Regions from separate parts of the Paenibacillus sp. NPDC058898 genome, predicted to be linked through region 1. Evidence: riboswitches for the same ligand, from Rfam matches in the RefSeq annotation. Region 1 holds a riboswitch; the other holds the start of a gene.
What was found. Region 1 has a riboswitch for ZMP and ZTP ahead of rpiB (ribose 5-phosphate isomerase B). Riboswitches for the same ligand answer to the same signal wherever they lie in the genome.
Positions count from the first base shown of each region.

Region 1 (8,163 bases):
CCAAGCCCGACGCTGGCCAGCCATGTCCTGGAGGATCTGGCGGGGGCGATCGACGGCGTCCTCGACGGCGGCCCGGCCGGGGTGGGCGTCGAGTCGACGGTCGTGCAAGTCGGCGAAGACGGGGCCGTCACGGTGCTTCGCCCGGGCGGCGTCACGGCGGAGCAGCTTGCCGCAGTTGCGGCAAGCGTGCGCATGGACCCGGCGCTGCATCGCGCCGCCGGGGAGGCGGGGAGCCCGGCGCCGCGCTCGCCGGGCATGAAGTACACGCACTACGCACCGAAGGGTGCGATGTGCGTGGTGCAGGGCCCGCGTGCCGACGCGGTGTCGGCACGCATCGCGGCCGAGCTTGAGGCGGCCGGCCGGCGCGGGGAGGTGACCGGCGTGCTGTCATTCGACGAGCACATCGGTCACTACCACGCGGACGTTGCCGTCTCGCTCGGCAGCCTGGCCGCGCCGGAGGAAGCGGCCCGCCGGCTGTACGCCGGCCTGCGCCGATTCGATGACGAAGGCGCGACCTTCATTCTGGCCGAAGCGTGCCCGGAGCAAGGCCTCGGGGCAGCCGTCATGAACCGGCTGTTGAAGGCCGCGGGACACCACATCATCGATGTGAATTGACCCGCCGAGTGAACGCTTTTGGCATCATTTACCCCTTGTCCGCATATGTTGTACAAGACCATGGGACTTGGGGGAATGGGCATGCTGGAGGCGTCTGTCCAATCGGGACAGCTTGCGGCGATTCTGCTGATGGCGGTTGCACTCGGTCTAGACGCATTTTCGCTTGGAATCGGAGTCGGAATGAGAAGCGGCATGCGCTTAGGCCATATGCTGGGCATCAGCTTCATGATCGCGTTGTTTCACATGCTGATGCCGCTGCTGGGCTTATTTGCCGGCCGCTATGTAGGCATGTTACTGGGTCACGTCACAGGGCTTGCGGCCGGCGGGCTGCTGCTTCTGTTAGGCGGACATATGATGTATAACGCCTGGCGGGGTGGAGAAGGACAGCGAATACATCCTACCGCATTTTTAGGCATGCTGCTGTTTTCGCTTAGCGTCAGCATCGATTCCTTCTCGGTAGGCGTTTCACTCGGGATGTTTGTGGATGATGTACTGTTGATCGTGATCTCCTTCGGGATCGTGGGCGGTTTGCTGTCCATTCTCGGTTTGCTGCTTGGCCGTCAGGTAAGCAATAGACTGGGGGAGTACGGTGAAATGCTGGGTGGGCTCATTTTGGTTATATTTGGTGTCATGTTTATCTTTTGACGTTATATTTGTTACAATAACCCCAAAGAACCTACTAACGGGAGGAACGGGACCGTGAAAAATATACTGTTTGTCTGCACAGGAAATACCTGCCGCAGTCCAATGGCTGAAGGCATGCTGCGCAAGCTTGCCAAACAACGGGGCATCCCGCTGGAAACGAAGTCCGCCGGTGTCTCGGCCGTGGATGGAATGCCGGTGTCCCATCATGCGGAGTCCATACTACGAGACCAGGATATCCAGGAACGCTTGGTGTCCAAACCGTTGACTGCGAATCTGGTGGAGTGGTCAGACTTGATCCTGACGTTGACCCAGTCGCATAAGCAGTATGCTATAAGGCAGTTCCCGCACGCCGCAGACAAGATGCATACGCTGAAAGAGTTTGTTGAGGATGACAGGCGGGTGCTGGATGATCTGCGGGAGCAGGATAGTCTGTATGCGGCGCTTGAGCTGGCCAGATCGCTGGGCCGCGACGTCAGCGACCGTGACCGGGAGCGTCTGATCGAGCTGCGCCAGCGCATTCCGAGCTTCGATATCTCCGATCCTTTTGGAGGCTCGCGGGAGGAATATGAAGCGACGGCTGCAGAGATTCGGACGGCGTTGTTCCGTCTCCTGGACAAGCTGGAGAAGGATCGGCATAACTAAGTCTTGCTTTGAACGATATGAAGCCTAGCATTGGGCTAAAAAGCCACTTGCCTTTCACATGGTATTGCTTTAAGATGAAGTTGAAAAACAATGATCCGGTGTAACTGGCGACGAAGTGGATGAAACCACGATGGAGCATCGGAATATACGGCCGGTCGCCTGGGCAAAGAGCATTTGGAGCACCATACGTGCGCCGACTGCTCTTTTTTCGTCTTTTGCGCCCGATTTGGGTTATAATGAAACAAGCTAAAACGCAAAAGCGAACATACGAGGGGGTTTTTCATAGATGAAAATTGCATTGGGTACGGATCATGCCGGCATTCGTCTGAAAGAGGAGATCGTGGAAGTCATTCGGGGTCTTGGACACGAGGTGGAGGATCTGGGCTGCGGCTGTTCCGATTCCGTGGATTATCCCGATTATGCCCTTCCTGTGTGCGAGAAGGTAGTCTCGGGTGAAGCGGATCGCGGCATTCTGATCTGCGGTACGGGGATCGGCATGAGCATTGCAGCCAACAAGGTGCCGGGCATTCGCTGCGCGCTGACACATGATGTGTTCTCGGCCAAAGCGACGCGCGAGCATAACGACAGCAACGTGATTGCGTTGGGTGAGCGTGTTGTCGGTCCCGGACTTGCTGCTGAAATCGTCAGCGCATGGCTGACAACGGATTTCAGTCATGGCGAGCGCCATATCGGCCGTGTGAACAAGATCAAGGCCATCGAGGAGCGTTACCTGAAGAATGAGTCGCGATAAGTGAACGCGTAAATTTACGGCTGCGGCTATCGTGATATGGGATTGAAGCATCTTCTGTGAAAAAAATCATCGGGAGGACTGTGACATGACGGATATCTCCAAGGTTTCCTTGAACGAACAGACAGCGCGTATGGTCCGCGAACTGGCCGAAGCGGCCGTGTTAGGACCTAGTAAAGTGCTGGTCATCGGATCCAGCACCAGTGAAGTGGTCGGACGCCGGATCGGCACAGGCGGCGCTCTTGAAACGGCGCAGCAGCTCCTTCAGGGCATTGCCGAGGTCCAAGCGGAATTCGGTTTCGCGGTGGCTTATCAATGCTGTGAGCATCTGAACCGTGCGCTTGTCATGGAACGCGAGCTGCTCGAGCGGCTGGGTTTGACGGAAGTGGCGGCTGTTCCCATTCCGGGAGCGGGAGGGTCGATGGCCTCCGCGGCTTACCGCAGCATGAAGGAGCCTTGTCTTGCGGAATCGATTGAAGCACATGCGGGAGTTGATATCGGCGAGACGCTGATCGGCATGCATTTGCGGCGAGTAGCGGTTCCGTTCAGACCGACCGAGCGTTATATCGGCAAGGCGCGCGTAACCGCGGCTTATACCCGTCCGAAGCTGATTGGCGGAGAACGCGCGGTGTACCGGCTCGAGCAGAGGGATGATTCCACACTATGCGATTGATTCAAATGAGAACTCGCTTTTTTAATTATGAGAACTTGTAGTATTGACTTTGCAAGAAAAAATAACGATTGATTATGGGAGGATATGAACATGATGGAACATTTGCGGAAGAGTGACCCGGCTGTATTGGAAGCGATGGATTTGGAGCTAAAGCGTCAGCGCAGCAACATTGAGCTGATTGCCTCTGAGAATATTGTTAGCGAAGCGGTTATGGAAGCAATGGGGACGGTGCTGACGAATAAATATGCGGAAGGCTACCCTGGCAAACGCTATTACGGTGGCTGTGAGCGTGTGGATATCGTGGAAGATATCGCCCGTGACCGTGCCAAAGAACTGTTTGGAGCCGAGCATGCCAACGTTCAGCCGCACTCCGGTGCCCAAGCGAACATGGCGGTATATTTGGCAGCCCTGAAGCCTGGAGATACCGTGCTCGGCATGAACCTGGCCCATGGCGGCCATTTGACTCACGGCAGCCCGGTTAACGCTTCCGGACTTCTGTACAACTTTGTTGCCTACGGCGTGCAAGAAGATACGTTCCTGATCGATTACGACGAAGTTCGCAAAGCGGCATTCAAGCATCGCCCTCGTCTGATCGTAGCGGGTGCAAGTGCCTATCCTCGCATCATTGATTTTGAACGGCTTGCTGCCATCGCGAACGACGTTGGCGCATTGTTCATGGTTGATATGGCTCATATTGCCGGTCTTGTTGCGGCAGGTCTTCATCCGAATCCGGTTCCGCATGCCCATTTTGTAACGACAACGACGCATAAGACGCTTCGCGGACCTCGCGGCGGTATGATTCTGTGCAAAAAAGCTTGGGCGCAAGCGATCGATAAAGCGGTATTCCCCGGCTCCCAAGGCGGCCCGCTCATGCATGTTATTGCTTCCAAGGCCGTTGCGCTTGGCGAAGCATTGGATCCGTCCTTCAAGACGTATGCAGAGAATGTCGTGAAGAACGCGAAAGTGCTGGCAGATACTCTGATCGAGGAAGGCTTGAATATCGTATCCGGGGGAACCGATAACCACCTGATGCTGGTGGATACCCGCAATCTGGACATCACCGGTAAAGACGCGGAGAAAGTTCTGGACTCCATCGGGATTACCGTGAACAAGAATGCCATCCCGTTTGATCCAACCAGCCCGTTCGTAACGAGCGGTATCCGTATCGGTACCCCTGCGGTTACTTCCCGCGGTATGGATGAGCAGGCGATGGTGAAAATCGCGAAAATTATTGCGATGACATTGAAGCAGCCGAAAGACGAGGCAACGCTTGAAAACGCAGGTCGTTTGGTGGCTGAGCTTACAGATCAATACCCTCTCTATGCTGAAATGAAATATTAATCACAGTTTCCTCCGCGTAAGAGGCCTATTATAAGAGGACCCCGCCTGATGCAGGTGGGGTCCTTTTAGGAGCTATAAACATTCTGGCCAGATTGCTATGCTCTCATTTTCCCAGTCAGGTAGCTTCGCGGTTAGCATCAATATAGGCGAGAATGGAAAACCTAGGTTCAGGGCAGAAGGAGATCCGGTTTAGTTATAAGGTCAAAAACTCATGGAATAAAACATGACCCGTGCAGGTGTCAATTGACTAGAGGGAATGATATAATAGACAGGATTTATGGAGCTCACAAATATTTTACGCCCATATTGAAATAACATTTGTACTCAAACCGGAGGGACCAGACATGGGAAAATTGGTGATTTGTGATCACCCGTTGATTCAACACAAACTTACATTTATCCGCGATATGCGGACTAACACAAAAGACTTTCGCGAATTGGTAGACGAAGTCGCGACTTTGATGGCTTATGAAATTACGCGGGAGGTTTCTCTTGAATCCATATCCGTGCAGACGCCGGTAGCTGAAACCCAAGGCAAAGTCATTTCCGGCCGCATGCTCGGCTTGATTCCGATCCTGCGCGCCGGTCTAGGCATGCTGGATGGAGTTGTCAAGCTGCTTCCTGCAGCAAAGGTAGGGCATGTCGGATTGTTCCGTGACCCCGAAACGCTTCAGCCTGTTGAATATTATACGAAGCTTCCAACGGACGTTACGGAACGGGAATTGATCGTCATTGATCCGATGCTCGCGACGGGCGGATCCGCCATCGCTGCTATCGACGTGCTGAAGAAACGCGGCTGTACCCAGATCAAGATGATGAACCTCGTGGCTGCACCGGAAGGTGTGAAGGCTGTCCATGATGCCCATCCGGACGTGGATATTTATGTTGCTGCTCTCGATGAGGGCCTTAACGACCATGGCTACATCGTACCGGGCCTTGGGGATGCAGGGGATCGGCTGTACGGCACGAAATAAGTGCCAGTCATTCGTACGTCTTGAATATTTGAAAACAAGCAAAGAGGGGTATTTCAAACATGTCAAAAGTGAAAGTGATGACGATATTTGGGGTCCGCCCCGAAGCAATCAAGATGGCGCCGCTTATTCTGGAGCTTCAACGTCACCCCGAGCATATTGAATCGGTCGTTTGTGTTACTGCGCAGCATCGGCAAATGCTGGATCAGGTGCTGGATGTGTTCAAGATTGTTCCCGACTATGATTTGGATGTCATGAAGGACCGTCAGACGCTCAACGAGATCACCGTGCGCGTTCTGGAGGGTCTTGAGCCTGTTCTTCGTGAGGCTAAACCTGATATCGTGCTGGTGCACGGCGATACGCTGACAACGTTCCTGGCCAGCTATGCAGCCTTTCTGCAGCAGATTCAGGTTGGCCATGTAGAGGCGGGTCTGCGGACATGGAACAAGCTGAATCCTTATCCGGAGGAGATGAACCGTCAGTTGACCGGTGTGCTTGCTGATCTTCACTTTGCGCCGACGAACTGGTCCGCCGAGAATCTCCGCAAGGAGAACAAGCCGGAATCCCGCATTTATGTTACGGGTAACACGGCTACGGACGTGTTCCAGTACACGGTGCGTGAAGGTTATACCCATCCGGTTCTGGACTGGGCGAAGGGCAAACGCTTGATCCTGATGACGGCACATCGCCGTGAATCCCAAGGGGAGCCGCATCGTCAAATATTTGAAGCGGTAAAGCGCATTGCCGATGAATTTGAGGATATCGCCATCGTATATCCTGTACATCCGAGCCCTGCCGTTAAAGAGCCGGCTCATCGCATTCTGGGAGATCACCCGCGCATCAAGCTGATTGATCCGCTGGATGTTGTGGATATGAACAATATCTACACCCATACGCATTTCATTATTACGGATTCCGGCGGCATGCAAGAGGAAGCTCCGTCATTCGGCGTGCCGACCCTGGTGCTTCGGGATACGACCGAACGTCCGGAGGGCATTGAGGCCGGTACCCTGGAGCTGGTAGGCACCCAGGAGGAGAATGTGTATGAACGGATTAAGGTTCTTCTGACTGATCAGGAGCTCTACGACAAGATGAGCAAAGCGGCTAATCCGTATGGTGATGGACAAGCTTCACAGCGAATTGTCAATGCGATTCTGCACCATTTCGGCATCCGAAAAGAGCGTCCTGAAGAATTTCACAGAATGTTCACAAAGGTATAGTTTACCGTATTCTGATGGGCAAGGAGACAGCATACAGTTGAACTGTACGGTTACCGCGGCGTTTTGTGCAATTTAGACTGCTCAAAACGCCGATTTTACACGGTAAATCCATCAAATCGATTCATTGACAAACTCTTGTAATATTCAGTAAAATGAGTTGGGATTAGAGGTTCATATGAAAAATCCGAAAAGTCAAGATAACCCTTGGTTGATAGCGCTATACATTAGCGGGGCTGGCGGTTTGCTTGCCGCTTACATTCTCATCGGTTTTTTTACCGGGCGATGGCTCATGAATCATTTGGACGGGCCCAGAGTGTGGCTTGCCATTGGTACGCTTTCGGGGCTCTTTGTAGGGATTTTGAATATCGCTCTTCTCATTAAAAAGTTTTTGGGGGCGCAGGCGTGAATGATTTGACTTCCATTGTGAACGCTGTATTTAGAGTATCATTACTCTTATTGTCTGCCTTGTTTCTCGGATGGGCTCTCTATCCGGAATTTCGCCCGATTTTTATGGGGTTGATCATGGGCATGGCGGCGGGATTGTTTAATGTACGCTTCCTCTCCATGAAAGTGCAGCAGCTGGCGCAATTGGCTGTCGATCCGGAACCGAAAAAGTACAACTTCGGCTTTATTACGAGATTGTGTATCGGATTTCTGATTGTTATCTTCGCCGCTAAACTCGAGCAGGTATCACTCGGCGGTGCAATTGCCGGTCTGTTCATACCCCAATTGTTGACCATTCCTGTCAGCATTGTGTTCAGTTTGAGAAACAATCATTGATCAGCGCTAACTTGGAAAGGGGTGAAAACAATTTTATGCATGATTCACCGATTATCAAACTTGGCGGATTGAATATTGATCTTTCAGCGGTACTTATGCTGTTCGTCACCTGCTTGGTGGTGTTCGTATTATGTCGACTGGCTGTACGTAATCTATCCGTCGAAAACCCTTCCAAACTGCAAAACTTCATGGAATGGGTAGTGGAATTTGTGCAAGGCGTCGTAGCGAGTGCGATGGATCTGAAGAAAGGGAAAGCTTACATATCATTGGGGCTTACTCTGATCCTGTTCATCTTTGTAGCCAACTTGCTGGGCCTGCCGTTCTCAATTATCACCGACTTGCCGGAGGACTTCGAAGTCTTTGGCCAGCCAATCCTGGCTACGCTCGGACTTGAACATGGCCACTACGCCCACGTATTGTGGTGGAAGTCGCCAACAGCGGATATTTCCGTTACGGCCGGTCTTGCGATCGTTGTGTTCGTGCTCATGAACTACCTGGGCTTGAAGCAGAATCGCAAGCATTACCTGA
Region 1 covers NZ_JBMOSM010000005.1:158,544-166,706, reverse strand. The annotation lists gene ACOZB4_RS15650 (L-threonylcarbamoyladenylate synthase) at 1-615, shown strand, start outside; gene ACOZB4_RS15645 (manganese efflux pump MntP family protein) at 697-1,260, shown strand; gene ACOZB4_RS15640 (low molecular weight protein arginine phosphatase) at 1,315-1,902, shown strand; ZMP/ZTP riboswitch at 1,993-2,074, shown strand; gene rpiB (ribose 5-phosphate isomerase B) at 2,189-2,653, shown strand; gene ACOZB4_RS15630 (TIGR01440 family protein) at 2,739-3,323, shown strand; gene glyA (serine hydroxymethyltransferase) at 3,414-4,664, shown strand; gene upp (uracil phosphoribosyltransferase) at 5,009-5,638, shown strand; gene wecB (non-hydrolyzing UDP-N-acetylglucosamine 2-epimerase) at 5,698-6,855, shown strand; gene ACOZB4_RS15610 (AtpZ/AtpI family protein) at 7,031-7,261, shown strand; gene ACOZB4_RS15605 (ATP synthase subunit I) at 7,258-7,635, shown strand; gene atpB (F0F1 ATP synthase subunit A) at 7,671-8,163, shown strand, end outside.

Region 2 (8,163 bases), on a different contig from region 1:
TGGCCTCACTGCCGGCATATATGATCGGATGATCAAGCTCCACGGCCTGCTCTGTCAGCTGCTGCAAGGCGTCTTGTGCTAATGGATTTCCATATATCGGTTTGCCTTCATGAACCACATACTGACCGTTCAAACAAACATAAGAATTGATACCGAGCTCTTCCCGCAGCTCTTCAAAATGATAAGGAGCGCGTCCTGTCGCTATGGCGACGATGTGCCCGGCTTCCTTTAACTCACGAATGGACTCCTTGGTTGTAGCTGGAACCTTCTTTTCATGATCCAGCAGCGTCCCGTCAATATCAAAAAATATGATTTTCTTATTCAATGAAACTCGCCCCTCTTCCGTATATTCTTGCCAGTAACCATATTGTAAATGATGAAAAGCATTTCAGAGCAAGCCATTATTTCTGCAAGGTCGATCGGACGCTTCCCGATCATGCATAAAAACCGCGCCGGAGCGCGGTCTTTATGATATCAAAAATCGAATAAATATAAATAATTATTTCGCTTCCGAGCGAACCTCATCGAGCATTTTATCATTGAATCCGAACAACCAAGTCAACACAAAAGTTAGAGCCATCGCTGTTAAGTTGCACAAAATGTAAAGTGGAATCTGACTGTTCAAGTATAAGAGCGTACCGGGAATAACGGTAATCGCCATACCCGTAGCCTCAAGCTGGAAGATGGAAGCCATGAAACCGCCCACGCCACCGCCGATCAGGGCGATAACGAACGGTCTGACGTAACGGAGGTTGACCCCGAAGATCGCCGGTTCCGAAATTCCCAGCATGGCCGAGAATGCGGATGGCAGCGATAATGCCTTTAGTTTTTTGTTTCTCGTCTTGAGTCCGACAGCCAGACAAGCTGCGCCTTGAGCTGCCATGGCGCTTGTCACGATCGCATTAAACGGATTGCTTCCTGTCTTTTCGAGAAGCTGAATTTCAAGAAAATTAAAAATATGATGCACGCCGGTGACCACAATAATCTGATTGAAGAAGCCGATCACAAGACCCGCAATGCCGAACGGCAATTCCAGCAAGAAGGTGGTCACGTTCATGACTACCTCTTCCAGAGAGTGGAACACGGGTCCGATTGCGAACAGACCAAGGATGATCATAACGAGCAGGGTTAAAAATGGCGTAACGATCAAATCAATCGCTTCAGGAATACGCTTTCTCAAAAATCTCTCGAATTTCGCGCCCAGCAGTCCGATGAAGAAGGCTGGCAGGACCGAACCCTGATATCCGACAACCGGAATGAAATCGAAGAGCATGAGTGCTTCGGCCGAACCGTTCGCCACGCTATATGCGTTGGGAAGAGCCGGGTTAACCAGCATCAAACCCAGCACGATACCAAGCACGGGGCTGCCTCCGAACACCCGGAATGCGGACCATGCCACCAATGCTGGCAAGAAAGCAAAAGCCGTATCCGTCAGTACCTGGGTGAAAAGCAGAAAATTAGGCGAAATATCGTCGGGCGTCGCTCCAAACCAGGCGAGGACGGTTTCTTGCGTCAATAATCCCCGTAATCCCATGAATAAACCTGTGGCGACTAATATCGGGATAATCGGCACAAAGACATCACCGAACGTGCGAATCGCCCGCTGAAACGGATTTCCTGATTTTTTCGCCTCGGATTTCAACTCATCCTTGCTTGTGCTCTCAAGCCCAAGCGATTCTACCGCTTCAAAAATCTGATTAACGGTTCCTGTTCCGAAAATGATTTGATATTGGCCGGAGTTAAAAAAAGCGCCTTTAACCTTATCGATATTCTCGACCTTCTTCTGGTCTATCTTCTTCTGATCGTGAACCATAATTCGGAGTCTCGTAGCACAGTGGGCAAAGGAAGCGATGTTCTCCCTGCCACCGATGGCTTCCACTACCTGCTTTGCAATTTTCCTATGATCTGCTGCCATGTTCATTCATCCCCTTCTATATCTTTTACGGCTTGGGCAAGATCCCACTTCGTGACCTTCAAGCCAGTGCTGCCGTTTTTTGCGAAAAATCGAATATGACGGCTGTCCTGCTTTGGAAATATCCGACTCGTAAACACTTCTTCGCCATCATTGACGAACACTTCTGCCGAAGAAATATCCACAAAGAGATGAAATTTGATTGAGTTTACTTTGGCATGCAGCATACAGGTACGTGTCGTTCCGTAATCACTCACAATCGTTGCACCCGATGATGAGCGATCTAGCGTAACCTTTTGCCTGACGGCGTCATACCAGATGACGGTCCGCTCCGTTTCGCCAGCTCGAAATTCAATGCCAACAACGTCCGCTTCGATCCCATGAAACTCACATGTCATCTCGAATACGGTTCCCTCAACCCCTGCATAACTCTTCACTTCGCTGTAAAGCGTATCCGCTGCTTCCATAGCTGTCGTCTCACGAAGAAGTTCCAACTCGGGGACAGGCAGCTGAATCAGCTTACCCTCACGAAACGAGAGCGTACGTGGAAGCGTCAAACAATGCGCCCAGCCATGCGAGTCGGTTGGATAGACGACCTCCGGCAAGCCCATCCAGCCTACCATGATGCGCCGGTCTTTCTCATCCACCATGGTCTGTGGTGCGTAGAAATCAAAACCTCTGTCCAGTTCGTAAAAGGAGCCGTGTTCAAACTCCAGCGTCCCCCGATCCAGAGGCTTGCCCGCGATGTAGCCAGATTGGTAAACGTTCCGGAATTCGTCGCCTTGCGGACTCAGCCCCTGCGGCGAAAACAGCAGCACGCCCTGTCCTTCCAGTTCAAAATAATCGGGGCATTCCCACATATAGCCGAAATGTTCAAGACGGGTCTGGATTTCCCCTTTGCATGACCAATCCAGCAAATCCGGTGATTCATACACGACAGCCGTTCCTGTTTGATCGTCCCTTTGGGCGCCGATGACGAACCGGAACAGGTCTTCGTCTTTCCATACCTTCGGATCCCGGAAATGCTCGGTATATCCGTCCGGCACACGGTCAATCAGCGGCTTATCGAGCTTCGTGATGGTGCCAACACGGTCCATCACGGCCATGCATTGATAAGAATGCCTGTTCCATTCCTCATCCCGGGTATTCCCGGTATACATCAGATACAGTTTGTCGTCTTTCACGATCCCGCTTCCCGAATAGGCGCCATATGCATCATGCGAGTACCCGGGCTCAATGGCGATGCCTTTGTTTTGCCAGTGCACCAAGTCCGTGGAGGAGGTATGGTACCAGTATTTCAGGCCGTGAAACGTGCCCAGAGGAAACCATTGATAAAACAAGTGGTATTTCCCGTTATAATAAGAAAATCCGTTGGGGTCATTCAGCAAGCCCATGATGGGCTGTACGTGAAACCTCTGCCTCCATTCGCTGCGTTTTGCTTGCTCCTTCAAGGAGGCAATCTCTTCAGGAGAGGCCTGATCCAGGCGTCGGTATCTCCGTTCTCTGTCCATGTCTCTTCTCCTTGTATATAGGCTTTCTCAAAAAACAAACTGATCATGCTATGCGTGAACATCAGCCTAACCCATTTATAACGGAACCGGTTCCAATCAGGGTTAAAAATAATGAACTCAGCTCCAATACCAAGCAAAAGCAGTATTGGAACCGGTTCCTTTTTTCCAGTATAAAATACCTATTTTAGATTGTCAACGCTTTCCCGATGAATCATATCGCAATTCATGACCGTCAGGAAATCCACAGGCTCGTCGTTGACCAGCTTTATGATATGCTGAGCGGCGAGGTGGCCCGCTTGGGAATATCCATATTTAACCGTTGTCAATCCGGGATGAATTACCTCGGTAACGTCGTATCCGCCAAATCCGGTAACGGAGAGTTCGTTGGGGATCTGGATGCCCTTCATATGAGCCGCTTTCATAACGCCTAACGCGATGTTGTCGGTAGCGCAGACCATTGCAGTTGGCAGCGTTCGGTTCAACTCAAAAATGGACAATGCGGTCTTTACACCATCCGACATCTTAAACCCACTCTCATAGAGAACCGCCTCCACCTCGTCATACTCGCTTAACGCCTTCAGAAACCCTTCCTTCCGCTGAACTCCGACAGCAACGTCTTTTTCCGTCACGCCGATATAAGATATATGACGGTGTCCCATGGACAGCACATATCGGCCCATGTCATAACCTGCGGCATAGTCGTTATATATCATGCTGTGGACATCCTTATGCTGTTGTCCGAGCAGGATGACGGGGATGCCGATCTCTTTAATCGCGGCAAGATGCGTTTCCGTCACCTGAGTGGCGAATAAAATAATGCCAGATATTTTTTGTCTGGCGAGATCATACAGCGCTTCAATCTCCCTGGATAAGTCCTGGCTTGCATTAATAATGAGAAGCTGATAACCGTGTTTCCTTAATTCTTCATCCATGCCGGCAACGGTCTGCGATGCTGAGAATGAATCCAGACGCGGCACAATGGTGCCGATCATGCTGGTTTTTTTCGCTTTCAAGCTCTGTGCGAACGAATTCGGAATATAGCCGGTTTCCTGAATGACCAGCTCTATCTTACGGCGTGTTGCATTACTGACAGAACCTCCGTTTAAGAAACGGGAGACCGTGCTTTTGGCAACTCCGGCTTTTTTGGCAATATCTGCAATCGTGTTCTTCATTCGGTGCTCCCGGGAGCCGCTTGCGGCGCTGCAACGAACAGATTATCCTCCACAGCTCCTTGCTCCGCAGCACAACTGGAAATGAGTTGTTTGTGCATGAATCTCTCCCCTTCGATTTTGCTTTTTCCTAACTATACCATGACTTCCAGGGATCCGTGAAATGCAGACTCCACCCCGAGCATTTGATGGGCAATACTTTTCTGCGTTCCAGATTCTAGCGAGGAACGAAGCGATTCAAAGGGGGATTCTTCATGCAAATCCCCTTTCGGGACGCGCAAATGGACCGTGCCTTATCCCGTTATTACATGGTTACTGTTAACCTTGCACGGTTCGCTCAGCCGATTCGACGGTATGCTTCAGCAATGTAGCAATCGTAACGGGGCCAACACCGGCAGGTACTGGTGTAATTGCGGATGCCAACTTCGCGCAGGCATCGTAATCGCAGTCGCCGATATTGCCTGGATTATAGCCGGCATCCAATACGACGGCTCCCGGCTTGATCCAGTCCCCTTGAATCAAATTAGGCTTGCCTACGGCCGCAACCACGATATCTCCCTGGGACACAATCTCCCCAAGGTTCTTCGTTCTCGAGTGGCAGATCGTAACGGTAGCATTGCGATTAAGCAGATTCATCGATACCGGCTTACCCAGAATCGGACTGCGTCCGACCACCACGGCATGCTTCCCTTCGATCGGCAGATCATAATAATCCATAATCGCAATAATCGCAGCAGGCGTACAAGACGGATAATCGGCAAAACCAAACGCATTTTGCGAGAAACCGAGCGTGGTTACTCCATCCACGTCTTTTTTAATGTCAATGGCATCAAAGGCTGCCCGTTCATCGATATGATGCGGTACCGGATGCTGCAGCAGAATACCGTGGACATTCGGATCCTCGTTCAGCTCTTGAATCGCAGCAATCAGCTCCTCGGTCGTTGTCGATGTCTCCAGTACCACTTTTTTGGATATGATGCCAAGCCGCTCGCAAGCATTTCCCTTCATCCGCACATAGGTCGCCGAAGCAGGATCATCGCCAACCAGAATCGTTGCCAGACAAGGCGTTACCCCCTGCAACTTCAATTCCTGTACCTTTACAGCCAGCTTGGTCTTGATATCGTCGGATACCTTTTTTCCATCTAAAATTACGGGTTCCTTACTCATGCTAATCCGCTCCTTCGCCATTGTATTAAAAAACATAAAGAGGCAAGGCGACTGATCGTCTCCTTACCTCTTGCCCAGGCGTACGGCATATGATCCTATGTGCTCCCTCTTGGTACCCCAAGCTACGCCAGTAACACATAGATAACTTTTTTTAATATACCACGACTTTGGACATCGCGCTACCGGGTATGAAGCCGACCGCTTTAAATCACAATCTCTTTGATTCATTTGCGGGAAGCACACATGATTCTGATTAGTCTCTCGGATAATTCACTTCCATAATGTCCATAAAAGGAACCTTCGTAATAACGCCATTCTGTTTCATATGTACCTTCCCTGTTCGGGAGTCCATTTGATCGATTTGCCCGCGGACCGCCTCTTCTCTTCCCCAGACCGTCAGCACGATAACCGATTCCTCCTGGTAAGCTTCCGTAAGCTGATTTCCGAGTTCTTCCAGTACAAACTCATCTCTAGTGGGTCTCTTTGGAACCTTTGCTTTTGCCATTTCCTTGTCCTCCTGATTGATGTTGCTCATGCGTCAGCATTACATTCTGAAATACGTTAAAGCTATCATCGAAACATGAATTGGGAATCTTCTTCCTATTCTTCCTATTATACAACAAATACAAAACAGGTGCTCTGGACTTGATAGGTATAAGTTCTGGACAGATAAATAGATTGACCACATCATTAAATGATTTTTTTAAACCCCGTCCTTCTGAAGGGCGCTTTCTAAACAGGGTAATAACTTTTCCTGCAATTGAGTTTTTAAATGATGAATTTCTGCATATTCCCCTGCTTCTTTCGTATTCTTCTTTTGAACTTTTCCATGACAAAAATCCCCTTAAGTAAACTGTAGCGCTCTTCTTCAGCACTGTCTACGCAAAGGGGATTATATTCTAGAAAACCTGTAAAGCCCTCAAGTGGCTCTTTATCCATTCGTAATTATTACGATTAATTTTAATCAAAAAAATATAACCTTACAGTGATAGCTCTTCGATGGCCATCCATGGCAGCGGATTGTTAAACGTCGACCAATCCAGCTGCATTTCCTGCTCGGTCAACAGACAATCGTCCAGCTCCTGCTCGATTAGTGACTGTTCCATCCCAATCCCGATCATCACGAGCTCGGTCATCCGATCCCCCCAGACGGCATCCCATTTTCGCTGCACATCCGGCTCACTCTGAATCAGCTCCTGCTGTTCCTGCTCGGTTAAAGCAGCCACCCAATATCCAGCTGGCCCGAACTGAATCGAAGGACCCGCTTGACTTAGACTTGCCGCAACATCCTCAAGCACTGCCAGCCAAGCGATCCCTTTCGCGCGTACGACCTCTTCCGGCCAATAACTCATGAATGCGGCCAGCCGCTCCGGATGAAACGGTCTTCTTCTCCGATAAACAAAAGAGCTGATGCCGTATTCATCCGTTTCTGGCACATGCTCTTCCTTCTGAAGCTCCTGAATCCAGCCGGGGGCCTGACTGGCTTTCTCAAAGTCGAATAAACCGGTATTCAGAATTTCCGCAGGTGCGACTTGTCCTTTAACGGTACGTATGATTTTGGCGCTTGGCTGAAGCTTATGAAGTATGCCTTCCACCTTGGCCAATTCGTCATCGCTTACCAGATCACATTTGTTCAACAGCAGCACATCACACGTCTCAACCTGGTCGATCAACAGATCCACGACTTCCCGTGTATCCTCTTCGCCAAGCGCTTCCTTCCGATCGAGCAGGCTTTGGCCCGAAGAGAAGTCTTTCCAGAATCGGTTCGCGTCTACAACCGTCACCATGCAATCCAGCCGGGCTAGGTCGGACAGCTGTACACCGGATACCTCATCTGGATAAACAAAGGTCTGCGCAACAGGCACGGGCTCGCTAATCCCCGTCGATTCAATCAGGATATAGTCAAAACGGTTTTCTTGTGCCAGCTTCTGAACTTCCTGCACCAAATCTTCCCGGAGGGTGCAGCAGATGCAGCCATTGGACATTTCGACCAGCTTCTCATCCGTTCGGGACAGGCTCCCTTCCCCTCGAACCAAATCCGCGTCAATATTCACTTCGCTCATGTCGTTCACAATGACCGCAACCTTCAATCCATCACGATTATGAAGCACATGATTCAACACGGTCGTTTTGCCTGATCCGAGGTAACCGCTGAGTACGGTAACTGGAATCTTATTGTTGTTATTCATCTACTGAACTTCCTCCATTCCTTAATCGTAATAATTACGATTTATACGGTATGATATTATATCTCCTTCAGCGAATTGTCAATCCTTCCGTGCAGAAAATGATCCGGCCAGCAAAATAAACCTCCGGCACTTAGGTACCGGAGGTTTATTTCCTCACCATTTAACTTATCTTGGTAGCCCATTTTCTTATGGTCAAGTGTCACTAATCGTTTGTA
Region 2 covers NZ_JBMOSM010000003.1:225,206-233,368, forward strand. The annotation lists gene ACOZB4_RS09385 (Cof-type HAD-IIB family hydrolase) at 1-325, opposite strand, end outside; gene ACOZB4_RS09390 (sucrose-specific PTS transporter subunit IIBC) at 500-1,921, opposite strand; gene ACOZB4_RS09395 (glycoside hydrolase family 32 protein) at 1,918-3,423, opposite strand; gene ACOZB4_RS09400 (LacI family DNA-binding transcriptional regulator) at 3,603-4,595, opposite strand; gene ACOZB4_RS09405 (bifunctional 5,10-methylenetetrahydrofolate dehydrogenase/5,10-methenyltetrahydrofolate cyclohydrolase) at 4,911-5,759, opposite strand; ZMP/ZTP riboswitch at 5,825-5,904, opposite strand; gene ACOZB4_RS09410 (YolD-like family protein) at 6,013-6,264, opposite strand; gene ACOZB4_RS09415 (GTP-binding protein) at 6,740-7,948, opposite strand.
Region 2: linked by a shared signal. The riboswitch ahead of ACOZB4_RS09405 (bifunctional 5,10-methylenetetrahydrofolate dehydrogenase/5,10-methenyltetrahydrofolate cyclohydrolase) and the one ahead of rpiB (ribose 5-phosphate isomerase B) in region 1 are both predicted to bind ZMP and ZTP.